One region of the Pseudoalteromonas sp. APM04 genome, then DNA from elsewhere that is predicted to be linked to it. Evidence: predicted binding sites of a transcription regulator. Region 1 holds the regulator's gene; the other holds the start of a gene.
The links. Region 1 encodes NrdR, which represses ribonucleotide reductase genes. Its sites were predicted from a motif close to AAACACNANATNTNGTGTTT; they were not measured.

Region 1 (7,060 bases):
GCTTTAATTTCACCCTTGAGTAGTACGTAGTGTAACTGACCGTCAATCGTGTCTTTGTAAGTGACTAAGTCAAATTCCCCATGCTCTGTTGGCAGTTTACACTTAGCCACTTTTTCGATTGTGGTTTCGTTTAAATTGCGGTATTCAATTAAATCAGCAATTGTGCCAATTTTAATGTCGTGCTCTTTAGCAAAAACTTCTAAATCAGGGCGGCGTGCCATGGTGCCATCAGCATTTAAAATTTCAACAATAACAGAAGACGCTTCAAGCCCTGCTAAGCGAGCTAAATCACAACCGGCTTCTGTATGACCTGCGCGTGTTAATACACCACCTGGCTGTGCCATAATCGGAAAAATATGACCCGGCTGTACAATATCGCTAGGAACAGCACCTTTAGCGATAGCTGCTTGTACCGTGCGTGCTCTATCTGCTGCTGATATACCTGTGGTTACGCCTTTTGATGCTTCTATCGACATAGTAAAGTTAGTTGAAAACGCAGCGCCATTATTTTTAACCATTAAAGGCAAGTCTAGTTGCTCACAACGCTCTTGTGTCATCGTTAAACAAATTAAACCACGGCCATGAGTAGCCATAAAGTTAATTGCTTCTGCGCTAATATGTTCCGCAGCAATGATTAGATCACCTTCATTTTCTCTGTCTTCATCGTCCATTAAAATAACCATTTTACCGGCTTTAATGTCATCTATAATTTCTTGTGCGCTGTGTAAATTCATAAATTCGCTCGTGTAAGTTGTCAGTTTCGTTATTTAATAAAGCCCGCTTTTGCGAGTAAGCTCATTGATATATCTGCGCCGGTTGGCTGCTCTGCGCCTTTGATAAGACGCTCTAAATAACGTGCAATTTGATCGACTTCTAAATTAACTTGAGTGCCTACTTTAAAGTCGGCAATCGTTGTTTGACCGCTGGTGTGCGGCACAATTGTTAATTTAAATTTATTACCTTCAACAGCGTTAACTGTCAGGCTTATACCATCAATACATACCGACCCTTTGTACGGTATGTATTTCATTAAATTTTCATCGGTTGTCAGCCAATATTCAGTAGCTCTTGCATTAGCTGTAATCGCCGTTATTGTTGCAATACCGTCAACATGGCCAGACACTAAATGTCCACCTAAACGCGAAACCGGTTGCATTGCTTTTTCAAGGTTAACTGTTTGCCCTATTGAATAATGTGCAAAACCAGTTAAATGAATTGTTTCGTTAGATAAATCAGCGCTAAAACCATCAACATGTTTATCAACTACCGTTAAACACACGCCATTTGTTGCAATACTGTCACCCAGCTTTACGTCACTCATATCAAGGTCGGCGCTTTGAATACGAATGGCTAAATCGCCTTGTTTTTTTTGTAATAAAGCAATTTTGCCTGTGGCTTCTATTATCCCAGTAAACATAGCGCTACTCTTCTTTGTTAAATGATTTTAATGCGTGCGTTTTTAACGCGTTGATACGTAAATCGTCACCAATACGAACACACTCATTAAAAGATAAATCGATAGTATCTTGCATACTCGTCAATTCAGGGAAGTTTACTAAACTTTTAGCATCATAACCCATCAGTTTTGGTGCGATATAAAAAACATACTCGTCAATTAAATCAAGCTCGGTCATTTTCCCCACAAGGGTTGCCCCAGCTTCCAGCCATATATTATTAAACTGATGCTTTGCTAGTGTTTGTAATACATCGGTTAAATCAACCTTACCCTGTTGCTCGCGCACCGCTATGTGCTCAACAAAATGCGGCCACTGCATTGAATTATCAACCTTGGTAGTAAATATAATTACCGGGTGCGCTATTTTAAATAGCGCAAGGTCAGGTGTTAATCTGTTTTGCGAGTCTATTATAACACGCACCGGCTGACGTAGCGGTAAGTTGGTTGGTAATGAATACGGTAACTCACTTGCTCGAACATTAAGTTTTGCATTATCAACAAGAACCGTATCGGCCCCCGTTAAAATGGCACAGCTTTGAGCGCGGTATAGCTGCACATCTTTTCGTGCAGCAGGGCCTGTGATCCACTTACTTTTTCCGTTTTTTAGCGCTGTTTTGCCATCTATACTGGCTGCTAATTTACAGGTTACGTAAGGAAGCCCTTGCTCCATACGCTTAAAAAAGCCAAAGTTTAATGCGCGCGCCTCTTGTTCAAGCAACCCATGAGCAACTTCTATTCCGGCGTCACTCAATATTTTAAGGCCTTTACCTGCCACTTGCGGGTTGGTATCAACCATGGCTGCAATCACCTTTTTAATACCAGCAGCCTTGAGTCCTTCAGCACAGGGGGGCGTGCGCCCGTAATGGCTACAAGGTTCAAGTGTTACATAGGCAGTTGCACCCTTTGCTTTTTCGCCTGCTACAGCAAGTGCATTGACCTCTGCATGTCCTTGCCCTGCTAACTGATGAAACCCTTCACCAATTATTTGATTATCTTTTACAAGTACACAGCCAACATTCGGATTAGGTGTTGTGGTAAACCGACCTTTTTTAGCAAGCTCAATAGCACGCGCCATATATAGTTTATCGTGCTCGGTAAATGCTGATTGGCTGCTCATGCTTATTCCCCTAAACGGGCAATTTCTTCGCCAAACTCTCGTATATCCTCAAACGAGCGATATACTGACGCAAACCTTACATAAGCGACTTTATCTAACTTTTTAAGCGCTTCCATAATGCATTCACCCACTAAATGGCTTGAAATTTCTCGCTCACCCGTTGCACGTAATTGCGACTTTATTATATTGACTACTTCATCAACTTGTTCTGTACTGACGGGACGCTTCTCAAGTGCACGATTTAAACCATTTAGTAACTTATCTTCGTTAAATGGTTCGCGACTGCCGTCTTGTTTTACAACACGCGGCATAACCAGCTCTGCCCCTTCAAACGTGGTGAAACGTTCATGGCAATCGTTACATTCACGACGGCGGCGAACTTGATGGCCACCGCCAACAAGGCGGGAATCTATAACTTTGGTGTCTTTTGCTGTACAAAATGGGCAATGCATAACTAAAGGTATCCGTTTTAAAAACAAAAAAGCCGCTAAAAAGCGGCTTTTATAATAGCATGATTGCTTATGTGATCTAAATTACCGTTTTACTTTATTAAGCGTAAACAGGTAGTTTTGCACAAATTGCTTTCACTTTTTCTTTTACTTGCGCTTGAACAGACTCATCAGCAATGTTGTCTAGTACATCACAGATCCAGCCAGCAAGCTCTTTAGATTCAGCCTCTTTGAAACCACGGCGCGTGATTGCAGGAGAACCAATACGTAAGCCAGACGTTACAAATGGAGAACGCGGATCATTAGGAACTGAGTTTTTGTTAACCGTAATGTTCGCATTACCTAATGCTGCATCAGCATCTTTACCCGTAATATCTTTATCGATTAAATCAAGTAAGAACAAGTGATTATCTGTTTTACCAGAAACAACTTTGTAGCCACGCTCTTGTAATACGCTAACCATTGCTTGCGCATTTTTAACAACTTGTGTTTGGTATTCTTTAAATTCTGGTTGTAAAGCTTCTTTGAATGCCACTGCTTTTGCAGCAATAACGTGACATAAAGGACCACCTTGGCCACCAGGGAATACAGCACTGTTAAGCTTTTTGTAAATTGCTTCGTCACCACATGCAGAAATAATTAAACCGCCACGAGGGCCCGCTAATGTTTTATGCGTTGTTGTAGTAACAACATGTGCAAATGGTACTGGGCTTGGGTAAACACCCGCAGCAATTAAACCTGCAACATGCGCCATATCAACAAACAAGTAAGCATCTACTTTGTCTGCAATTTCGCGAAACTTAGCCCAATCAACAATACCTGAATAAGCAGAAAAACCTGCGATAATCATTTTTGGCTTGTGCTCTAGTGCTAACGCTTCAACTTGTGCGTAATCAATTTCGCCAGTCTCTTCGTTTAGGCCATACTGAATTGCGTTATATGTTTTACCTGAAAAGTTTACGTGTGAACCATGAGTTAAATGGCCACCGTGTGCTAGGCTCATGCCAAGTACTGTATCAAGCGGGCTTAATAAGGCTTGGAAAACAGCTGCATTGGCTTGCGAACCTGCATGCGGCTGAACGTTTGCGTAGTCAGTACCAAACAATTCGTTTGCGCGGTCAATAGCTAATTGCTCAACCACGTCTACGTGCTCACAGCCACCGTAGTAACGCTTGCCAGGATAACCTTCCGCATATTTGTTAGTAAGTTGAGAACCCTGTGCTTCAAGTACGCGTGGGCTACAGTAGTTTTCAGATGCAATTAACTCAATATGCTCTTCTTGACGTGATGTTTCTTTACTCATCGCGTCAAATAACTCTGGATCAAAGTCCGAAATATTCATGCTACGTTCTAACATTGGGGGCTCCTGGGCAACGTGTATGGTATTTTTTTAGAGGCTATATTGTACGCTTAAAACCGCACTTTGCCTACGTTCTTAAGTTGAGGATATTTAATCAGGGATTGAAACTATTTCACACCCTTTTTAAGATGATATTTTTAAATAACTTACATAATTATTTTAAATGTTTTTTATTTATTACATTTAATTAGTTAATTAAAAAAGCTATTTCACGGTTTAAAATGTGCAAAAAAAGCGGCCATAGCCGCTTTCGTGTTTACTTAATATTTAAGCTAACTTAGCCAGTATTTCTGTACGCAAAGCGTCGTAATCGGCGTTTATGTCGCTTGCAAGACATGGTTTAGCCAATGCGTCGCTCAATGGCTTTGGCATATCTAGTTCAATATTTAGTATACCTTCTACACTTTCTTTAAACTTAGCTGGATGTGCAGTTGCTAAAAAGATGCCCGCAGCACCCGGTGCTCGGTTATTAACTAAACCTTGATAGGCAATTGCTGTATGTGGCTCTGCAACATACCCTGTTTGATGAATATTTTTCATCACCGTTTGAGTGTTTTCTTCGTCAACACTAATTGAGTAAAAGTTGTCGTAACTAAACCAGTTGTTGTCCAACATAGTTTGCACACGTGGCCAGTTATTCGGCTTACTCACGTCCATCGCATTTGAAAGCGATTCAAGCGTTGCATTAGGCAACCAATTTTTATCAAGTATAAAACGAGGAACGGTGTCGTTTTGGTTTGTTGTTGCACTTAACTTTCCAACCGGCAACCCTATTACAGCGCCAATCATTGCGGCGCATACATTACCAAAGTTACCACTTGGTACAGAAATATGCGCTGTTGCACGCTTTTCTTTTGGCAGTTGTGCAATCGCTTCAAAGTAATAACACACCTGAGCGACTAAGCGGCTTATGTTTATCGAATTTGCTGAATTTAAGCCAAGTGTAGATTTAACTTCATCATCTAAAAACGACTTCTTAACAAGTTCTTGGCAATCGTCAAAACTGCCATCAACCGCGTAACAATGAATATTGCCACCTAAGGTAGTAAATAGCTTTTGCTGAGCAAGTGAAATTTTTCCTTTAGGATAAAGAATAACCACATCAATGTTTGGTTTATTGTAAAATGCATGCGCAACCGCTGCACCAGTATCACCTGATGTTGCTGTTAAAATAGTCACTTTTTCACCTTGGTTAAACTGCGCTAAGCATTCAGCCATAAAGCGCCCACCAAAATCTTTAAAGGCAAGCGTAGGACCATGAAATAGCTCCAAACAATAGGTATTTTCTTCTACCTCGACTAACTTAACTGGAAAATTAAACGCATTTTTAACCATGTCGGCAACAGTGCTACTTGGCAACTCATCACCAATTAAATGGGATAAAATTTTGCTACTGCGCGTAACAAAATCCATATCAAGTAATGCGTCAACATCAGCCATGGGCGCTAACGATTCAGGAAAAAACACTCCTTGATTACGTCCAAGTCCTGTTTTTACTGCTTCAACGAACGACACTTTTTGTGAGTTATCTTTTAAATTATGTAATTGCATGACTTCTAATCCTATAAAACATTTAATTGACGCGTGCCGTCGTTGTCTAACTTACAAATATGGCAAAAACCTTGCTCATTTATATAATTATTTTTTAACCATTTAGCGCATTGCTCGGCCGCTTCAAGTGTTTTACATACAGTAAATAAGGTAGGCCCTGCGCCTGAAATACTAACTACCTCAGCTCCAAGTGCGGGTAAACTTGCTTTCGCCTCGCTAAAACCAGTAATAAGCGGTGCACGGTAAGGTTCTGCTATTTCGTCTTTCATTATGCTTAATGCATCGTCAAAACGTGCTGTTAATAACAAGCTACTAAAAGAGGATAAACGCTGCGCAAACTCAACGCTTGCATGCATGCTAAGATCTTTTGGCAAAACAGAACGCGCTTTTGCTGTATTAAGCGAAAAGCCTGGAAACGCCGCAACGTAATACCAGTTTTCATCAACCGGTAGTTCTATAGATTTATTAGGAATTAAATCGCCAGTTAGCTGCAAACCGCCCAAATAACAGGGCGTAATGTTATCGTAATGGCGTCCGCCACTTACAACTGCTTCAAAATCTGCCATCAACTCAATTAGCTGTACTTGACTTAACTGTGTTTTTGCAAATTTATCAAGCGCTGCAAATGTAGCAACCACCGAACAAGCACTCGATCCTAATCCAGAACCAATTGGCAGGTTTTTTTTAAGCTCTAGCTTTACCGTTGGCATATCTGGTGCGACATGAGCTCTAAAGTGCACTAAACACTGATATGCTAAGTTTTCTTTCGCATCGCTTGGTAATTTATGAGCATATTCGCCTGAACAAACAAACTCATCACAAGGGGCTGCGCTAACAAGTGCTACATCTCCCAATAAACTACCATCAATTGGCGCAAGAGCAGCACCTAGCGCATCAAATCCAACTGCAAAATTACCAATAGATGCAGGCGCATATACTTCAATCATTTTCGACTCCTAGCGCGATAATGTTTTTAAAACGTCTGCAAATACACCTGCAGCAGTTACTTCAGAGCCAGCGCCGTAACCACGAATAACAAAAGGACGTGGTTGGTAGTATTGACTTAAAATTGCAAGCGCATTTTCACCATCGCGAATAACATTAAGCGCATGTGATGAATCAACAGC
Region 2 (7,060 bases), 1.1 Mb from region 1:
TCAATTTTTTTATCTTTAACAAGCTCCGCTATTTTTTCAATTAAGCGTGCTTTGTTAACTTGATAAGGGATTTCATGAACAATAATTGTTTCACGACCCGTTTTTTCGTCTGTTTCGATGTCAGCACGTGCACGCATGTACACTTTGCCACGACCCGTTTGATACGCTTGTTCAATCCCTTTTTTACCGTTAATGATTGCGGCTGTAGGGAAATCTGGGCCAGGAATGTAATCCATTAACTCAGTTATGGTTAAATCTGGATTAACAATTAATGCTAAACAACCATTGATAACTTCAGTTAAGTTATGTGGTGGGATGTTTGTCGCCATACCTACGGCAATACCAGAAGAACCATTTACAAGTAAATTAGGTACCTTCGTTGGTAAAACGTCAGGAATTTGCTCTGTGCCATCGTAGTTAGGAACGAAATCAACCGTTTCTTTCTCAAGATCCGCTAATAACTCATGAGACATTTTAGCCATACGTACTTCGGTGTAACGCATTGCAGCAGCTGAATCACCATCAACAGAACCAAAGTTACCCTGGCCGTCTACAAGCATATAACGAAGTGAGAATGGCTGTGCCATACGAACTATCGTGTCATAAACTGCGCTATCGCCGTGTGGGTGGTATTTACCGATTACATCACCGACAACACGTGCCGACTTTTTGTAAGGCTTGTTCCAATCATTACTAAGCTCGTTCATTGCAAACAAAACGCGGCGGTGAACTGGCTTTAAGCCATCACGTACGTCTGGTAATGCACGTCCTACAATTACACTCATTGCGTAATCTAAGTAGGAGTTTTTTAACTCGTCTTCAATATTGACTGGCAGAATTTCATTGGCGAGATCAGTCATTTGATATCACATTCCTTCAGTAGCAGCTCTTAATAACCCAGTATTAGGTTTTAAAGAGTATTGTTATTATTACTAACAGACATGCTATCACAATTAATTTTAATTTACAGGCGCAAAACTTTGCGATTTATCAATTTAGGCCTATATAATGGCCTCAGATTGACGAGGAAGTATTTTATGACCGAACATCAAAATGTAGATCACGCAGAAATAGCAAAGTTTGAAGCCATCGCAGAGCGTTGGTGGGATTTAGAGGGTGAGTTTAAACCTCTTCACGAAATTAATCCGTTACGCCTAGATTTTATTGCAAATAAAACACAAGGTTTATTTGATAAAGAAACACTCGATGTTGGCTGTGGTGGGGGTATTTTAAGCCAAAGTATGGCACGTATGGGGGCAAAGGTAACAGGTATTGATATGGGACAAGAGCCTTTGACTGTCGCTAAATTACACAGCCTAGAAACGGGTGTTAATGTAGATTACATAAAAATACCCGCAGAACAGTTTGCTGAAGAACACCCTGAACGATTTGACGTTGTTACGTGTATGGAAATGCTCGAACACGTTCCAGACCCTGCTTCAATTATTCACGCCGTTGCCAAACTTGCAAAACCTGGCGCTGATGTTTTTTTCTCTACCCTCAATAAAACACCGAAAGCCTACTTGTACGCAATTGTAGGTGCTGAAAAACTATTAAAAATGGTTCCAGAGGGAACTCACGATCACAAAAAGTTTATTAAACCGGCGCAGCTAATTGCGTGGGCCGAGCAAGCGGGCTTAAAAGTACGTGCAAGCTCAGGACTTTCGTATAACCCCTTCTCTAAACAATACACACTTAATAATGATGTTAGTGTTAATTATATCCTTCATTTTGAGAAGTTGGTGTAATGAAGAGCGCAGGTTCATCATTAGAACTTTATCAATATGATGCGTTTTTGTTTGATTTAGACGGCACCTTACTCGACACAGCTGACGATTTAGGCGCTGCACTTAATAGTGTACTACGAGCAAATCAAATTGCCGAAGTAACAAGCGAAATATATCGCCCAGCGGCTTCTAATGGTGCGGCAGCTTTATTGGAAGCGGGTTTTAAAGAGTTGTGGCCCTCTCTTGCACAAGCACAGTTGATAAAACAATTGGTCGATAGCTATGCCCAAAACATTGCGAAATACACCCAATGCTTTGCCGGTATTGAACCACTACTGATCTCACTTGATCACAAAAAGATCAAATGGGGGATCATGACAAACAAGCCCGGCTTTTTAACTGAGCCGCTTGTCGCTTCGATCCCTGCTTTAAAAAATGCGGCGGTTGTAATTAGCGGTGATACGCTTGAAGAAGCCAAACCCTCTCCTCTACCTTTACTTCATTGCGCAAAACTAATGGACGTAATACCAGCTCGCTGTTTGTATATAGGTGATGCCGAACGAGACATTCAAGCGGGTAAAGCAGCAGGTATGCCTACAGCTACTGCTCTGTGGGGGTACAGTCCAAGCGATGCAGAAGCACTTACTTGGAAAGCTGATTTTAACTGGCGCAGCCCTATTGACGCATTTAACCATATATAGTGCCCATTTTAGATATAAACACTATATATTGTGATTGTGTTAGTTTTTACGCAAAGCTTGATGATAAAAAAAGCAGCCGAAATTTATTTTCAAAATGTGTAAATTTAGTCGATCCTGAGTTGATTTTTAAAAATTTCAACTTCAATGAATGATCAAAGGTTAATGCCTACTAACACAAATACGTTATCCCAACGTTATCCACAAATAGGGGCAATTATGCCCCTTGCAAATCAACTCAGACCACACTATCTTGTGATCTCTAAATTGAACAACACCAGATATTGTGGCCAAATGTTATTCAATTAAATTTACCTCATTGGGTAAAACTTATAAAAAATGAGCACTACTTCTCTTTTTGAGACGTACAACATTGGTCAAAAATACATTATCCCCAAGGAATACAGGCAAAGCTATGAACCAACAGTTATCTGTAAGCAAACGTGACGGGCGCAAAGAGCCTCTTGATCTTGATAAGATCCATCGCGTTATAGAATGGGCCGCCGAAGGTTTAAATAACGTTTCGGTTTCACAGGTTGAATTAAAGTCACATATTCAATTTTATGATGGTATTCGTACAAAAGATATTCACGAAACGATTATCAAAGCGGCTGCCGATCAGATTTCTAAAGAATCACCTGATTACCAGTATCTTGCTGCGCGTTTAGCTGTATTCCACTTACGTAAAAAAGCATACGGTCAATTCGAGCCTCCACGTTTATTTGATCACGTAACAAAAATGGTGAGTGATAAACGTTACGATGCTCACTTACTTGCTGATTATACAGAGCAAGAATTTGACGAATTAGACGAATACCTTGACCACTCACGCGATCTTAATTTTAGTTACGCTGCAGTTAAGCAATTAGAAGGTAAATACCTAGTTCAAAACCGTGTAACGGGTGAGATTTATGAAAGCGCACAGTTTTTATATATTTTAGTGGCTGCAAGCTTATTTGCAGATTACCCACGAGAAACACGAGTTTCATATATAAAACGTTTTTACGACGCGGTATCGTTATTTAAAATTTCATTGCCTACGCCAATCATGGCTGGTGTACGTACGCCTACTCGTCAATTTAGCTCTTGCGTACTTATTGAATGTGGCGACAGCCTTGATTCAATCAATGCAACATCGTCAGCTATTGTAAAATACGTTTCTCAGCGTGCTGGTATCGGTATTAATGCTGGTCGTATCCGTGCATTAGGAAGCCATATTCGTAATGGCGAAGCATACCACACTGGTTGTATCCCTTTTTACAAGCACTTTCAAACAGCTGTTAAGAGTTGTTCGCAAGGTGGTGTTCGCGGCGGCGCAGCAACCCTATTCTACCCGCTATGGCATTTAGAAGTAGAGAACCTTTTAGTTCTTAAAAATAACCGTGGTGTTGATGACAACCGTGTTCGTCATTTAGATTACGGCGTACAGTTTAATAAGTTAATGTATTCTCGTTTGATTAAAGACGATTACATCACGTTATTTAGCCCATCAGACGTGCCAGGTCTTTACGATGCGTTTTTTGAAGATCAAGACGAATTTGATGCCTTATATGTTAAATACGAACAAGACGAGTCAATTCGTAAAAAGCGTATTAAAGCCATTGAATTGTTCTCTGTGTTTGCTCAAGAGCGTGCAAGTACTGGCCGCATATACTTACAGAATGTAGATCACTGTAATACACATAGCCCGTTTATAGCGAAAGTTGCGCCAATACGTCAGTCTAACTTGTGTTTAGAAATTGCATTACCGACTAAACCACTTAACAACGTTAACGACGAAGAAGGCGAAATTGCATTATGTACATTGTCTGCTTTCAACCTAGGTGCGCTTGAGTCTCTAGATGAACTAGAAGAGCTTGCGGAGCTAGCAGTACGTGCACTCGATAACTTACTCGACTTCCAAGACTACCCAGTACCAGCTGCCAAAAACGCAACAATGGGACGTCGTACGTTAGGAATAGGTGTAATCAACTATGCCTACTACTTAGCTAAAAATGGTAAGCGTTATTCAGACGGCAGTGCAAATGCACTAACACATAAAACATTCGAAGCTATTCAATACTACTTGATGAAAGCGTCAAACGAACTTGCAAAAGAACGTGGTGCATGTCCTAAGTTTAACGAAACAACGTATTCTCAAGGCATTATGCCAACAGATACGTATAAAACAGACTTAGATAAAATTTGTGATGAGCCACTGCACCTTGATTGGGATGCACTGCGTAAGAGCATACAAGAACACGGTATGCGTAACTCAACACTAAGCGCATTAATGCCATCAGAAACGTCATCGCAAATCTCGAACGCAACAAATGGTATCGAGCCGCCACGCGGTCACATTAGTGTTAAAGCAAGTAAAGATGGTATTTTAAAACAAGTTGTACCTGAGTACGAACGTTTGAAAGACAACTATGAGTTACTTTGGGACATTCCTTCTAATGATGGTTACTTACAGCTTGTCGGTATCATGCAAAAATTTGTTGACCAAACTATTTCTGCAAACACAAATTATGATCCAAATAAATTTGAAGGCGGTAAAGTACCTATGAAAGTCTTATTAAAAGACTTACTTAGCGCCTACAAATTGGGGGTCAAAACGTTGTATTACCATAATACCCGTGATGGCGCATCTGATGCACAAGACGACACTCCAGAAGTGGAAGATGACGATTGTGCAGGCGGCGCGTGTAAAATATAGTCGTTAATTTTATCTTAAGCGGGCATGCAGCCCGCTTTGTTCTGATAGTTTTTTGAGTGATAAACATGTCTTATACTACTTTTAGTCGTAATCATAATAACCAAATGCAAGAGCCAATGTTTTTTGGCCAGACCGTTAACGTATCGCGTTACGATCAACAAAAATATCCTATTTTTGAAAAGTTAATTGAAAAGCAACTGTCTTTCTTTTGGCGACCAGAAGAAGTAGATGTGAGTAAAGACCGTTTAGATTTTCAGGCGCTACCAGAGCATGAAAAGCACATATTTTTAAGTAACTTAAAATATCAAACACTGCTTGATAGTGTACAAGGCCGCTCTCCTAACGTTGCGCTACTACCTATCGTGTCTATCCCAGAACTTGAAACCTGGATAGAAACGTGGGCATTTAGTGAAACAATTCACAGCCGTTCATACACGCACATTATTCGTAACGTAACACAATCACCAGAGCTTATTTTTGATGACATAGTTAGCAACGATAAAATTAGCGAGCGCGCTGATGCAGTAACAACTTATTACGATGATTTAATTAACTCTGTTTCACTTTACAACCTTTACGGTGAAGGCAAGCATGAAATCAACGGTAAAACAGTGGTTGTAAACTTATTCGAGCTGAAAAAGAAACTTTACCTCGCTATGATGTCGGTAAACATTCTTGAAGCAATTCGTTTTTATGTCAGCTTTGCTTGTTCATTTGCATTTGCTGAGCGTGAACTTATGGAAGGTAACGCTAAGATAATTAAACTAATTGCACGTGACGAAGCACTTCATCTTTCGGGTACACAGCATATTTTAAATATCATGCAAGACGGCAAAGACGATCCAGAAATGGCAATCGTTGCAGCTCAATGTCGCGATGAAGCAATTAAAATGTTTGTACAAGCTGCCGAGCAAGAGAAAGAATGGGCAGAGTACCTATTCAAAGATGGCTCTATGATTGGCTTAAACAAGCATATTTTATGTCAGTATGTTGAATATATTACTAACGCACGTATGACTGCTATTGGTTTGCCAGCCCAATTTGAAAACAACAGTAACCCTATCCCATGGATCAACTCATGGTTAGTGTCTGATAATGTTCAGGTTGCACCACAAGAGGCAGAAATTAGTTCATACCTTGTAGGTCAAATAGATTCACAAGTTGATGCTGCTGAATTTGGTGACTTTGACTTATAATGAATAACGAAACGACTGCAAGTGTTACACTTGCAGAAAACAGCCAGCGCATTGAATATAGCCCTGGCTGCCCTTCTCTTTTACACTGCTTAGAATCTCAAAAAATAGACGTTGCTTATCAATGTCGTGAAGGCTACTGCGGTGCTTGCAGAGCAACTTTAGTATCTGGCAATGTTAAATATAATGAAGAGCCACTCGCGTTTGTTCGTGATGGTGAAATACTTTTATGCTGTAGCAAGCCAAACGGCAATATAAGTATTAATCTAAAATAATTAATAGCTTTATAACAGCCCCATCTTTACTGGGCATTATAATGTTTATTAGTAAAACGATAATGACCAGTAATCTTATAATCAAATAGCATTTCGCTTATTTCTGGTCCTCGCCCTATATTATGTACAATTTGAACATTCTCGGCGCTGCTTAAAGCTTCCGTAACAACCATGCCTATATGGGGTAAGTTACCGGGTAACATCCAAGTAACTATATCACCAACTTTATAATCACGTGAGTTACTTGAAATAGTTAACTCTGTGCCTTGACGCTTAAAAAATACTTGAAGGTTAGGTACACGCCTGTGGTCGATATTTTTATCAGGTTTTTTTAAACCCCAAATTCGCTCAGACGGATACATCACAAAATTTGCTCGAATATCTTCATGTACTCTTTGTTGTAAATCCACACCCAATTGGCTGTAAGCGCGAATAATAACATCGGTACACACACCAATATTACTTGGTA

Region 2: the regulator NrdR is predicted to act here: its motif matches at 2,698-2,717, upstream of nrdA (class 1a ribonucleoside-diphosphate reductase subunit alpha).

What each region holds. Positions count from the first base shown of each region.
Region 1 is NZ_CP094441.1:2,733,675-2,740,734, forward strand. It holds gene ribBA (bifunctional 3,4-dihydroxy-2-butanone-4-phosphate synthase/GTP cyclohydrolase II) at 1-734, opposite strand, end outside; gene MTP24_RS12605 (riboflavin synthase) at 764-1,417, opposite strand; gene ribD (bifunctional diaminohydroxyphosphoribosylaminopyrimidine deaminase/5-amino-6-(5-phosphoribosylamino)uracil reductase RibD) at 1,422-2,573, opposite strand; gene nrdR (transcriptional regulator NrdR) at 2,576-3,025, opposite strand; gene glyA (serine hydroxymethyltransferase) at 3,123-4,379, opposite strand; gene thrC (threonine synthase) at 4,650-5,933, opposite strand; gene thrB (homoserine kinase) at 5,945-6,880, opposite strand; gene thrA (bifunctional aspartate kinase/homoserine dehydrogenase I) at 6,890-7,060, opposite strand, start outside.
Region 2 is NZ_CP094441.1:1,632,036-1,639,095, reverse strand. It holds gene gyrA (DNA topoisomerase (ATP-hydrolyzing) subunit A) at 1-860, opposite strand, end outside; gene ubiG (bifunctional 2-polyprenyl-6-hydroxyphenol methylase/3-demethylubiquinol 3-O-methyltransferase UbiG) at 1,038-1,748, shown strand; gene MTP24_RS07700 (HAD-IA family hydrolase) at 1,748-2,428, shown strand; gene nrdA (class 1a ribonucleoside-diphosphate reductase subunit alpha) at 2,841-5,123, shown strand; gene nrdB (class Ia ribonucleoside-diphosphate reductase subunit beta) at 5,189-6,319, shown strand; gene yfaE (class I ribonucleotide reductase maintenance protein YfaE) at 6,319-6,591, shown strand; gene MTP24_RS07680 (DUF1287 domain-containing protein) at 6,618-7,060, opposite strand, start outside.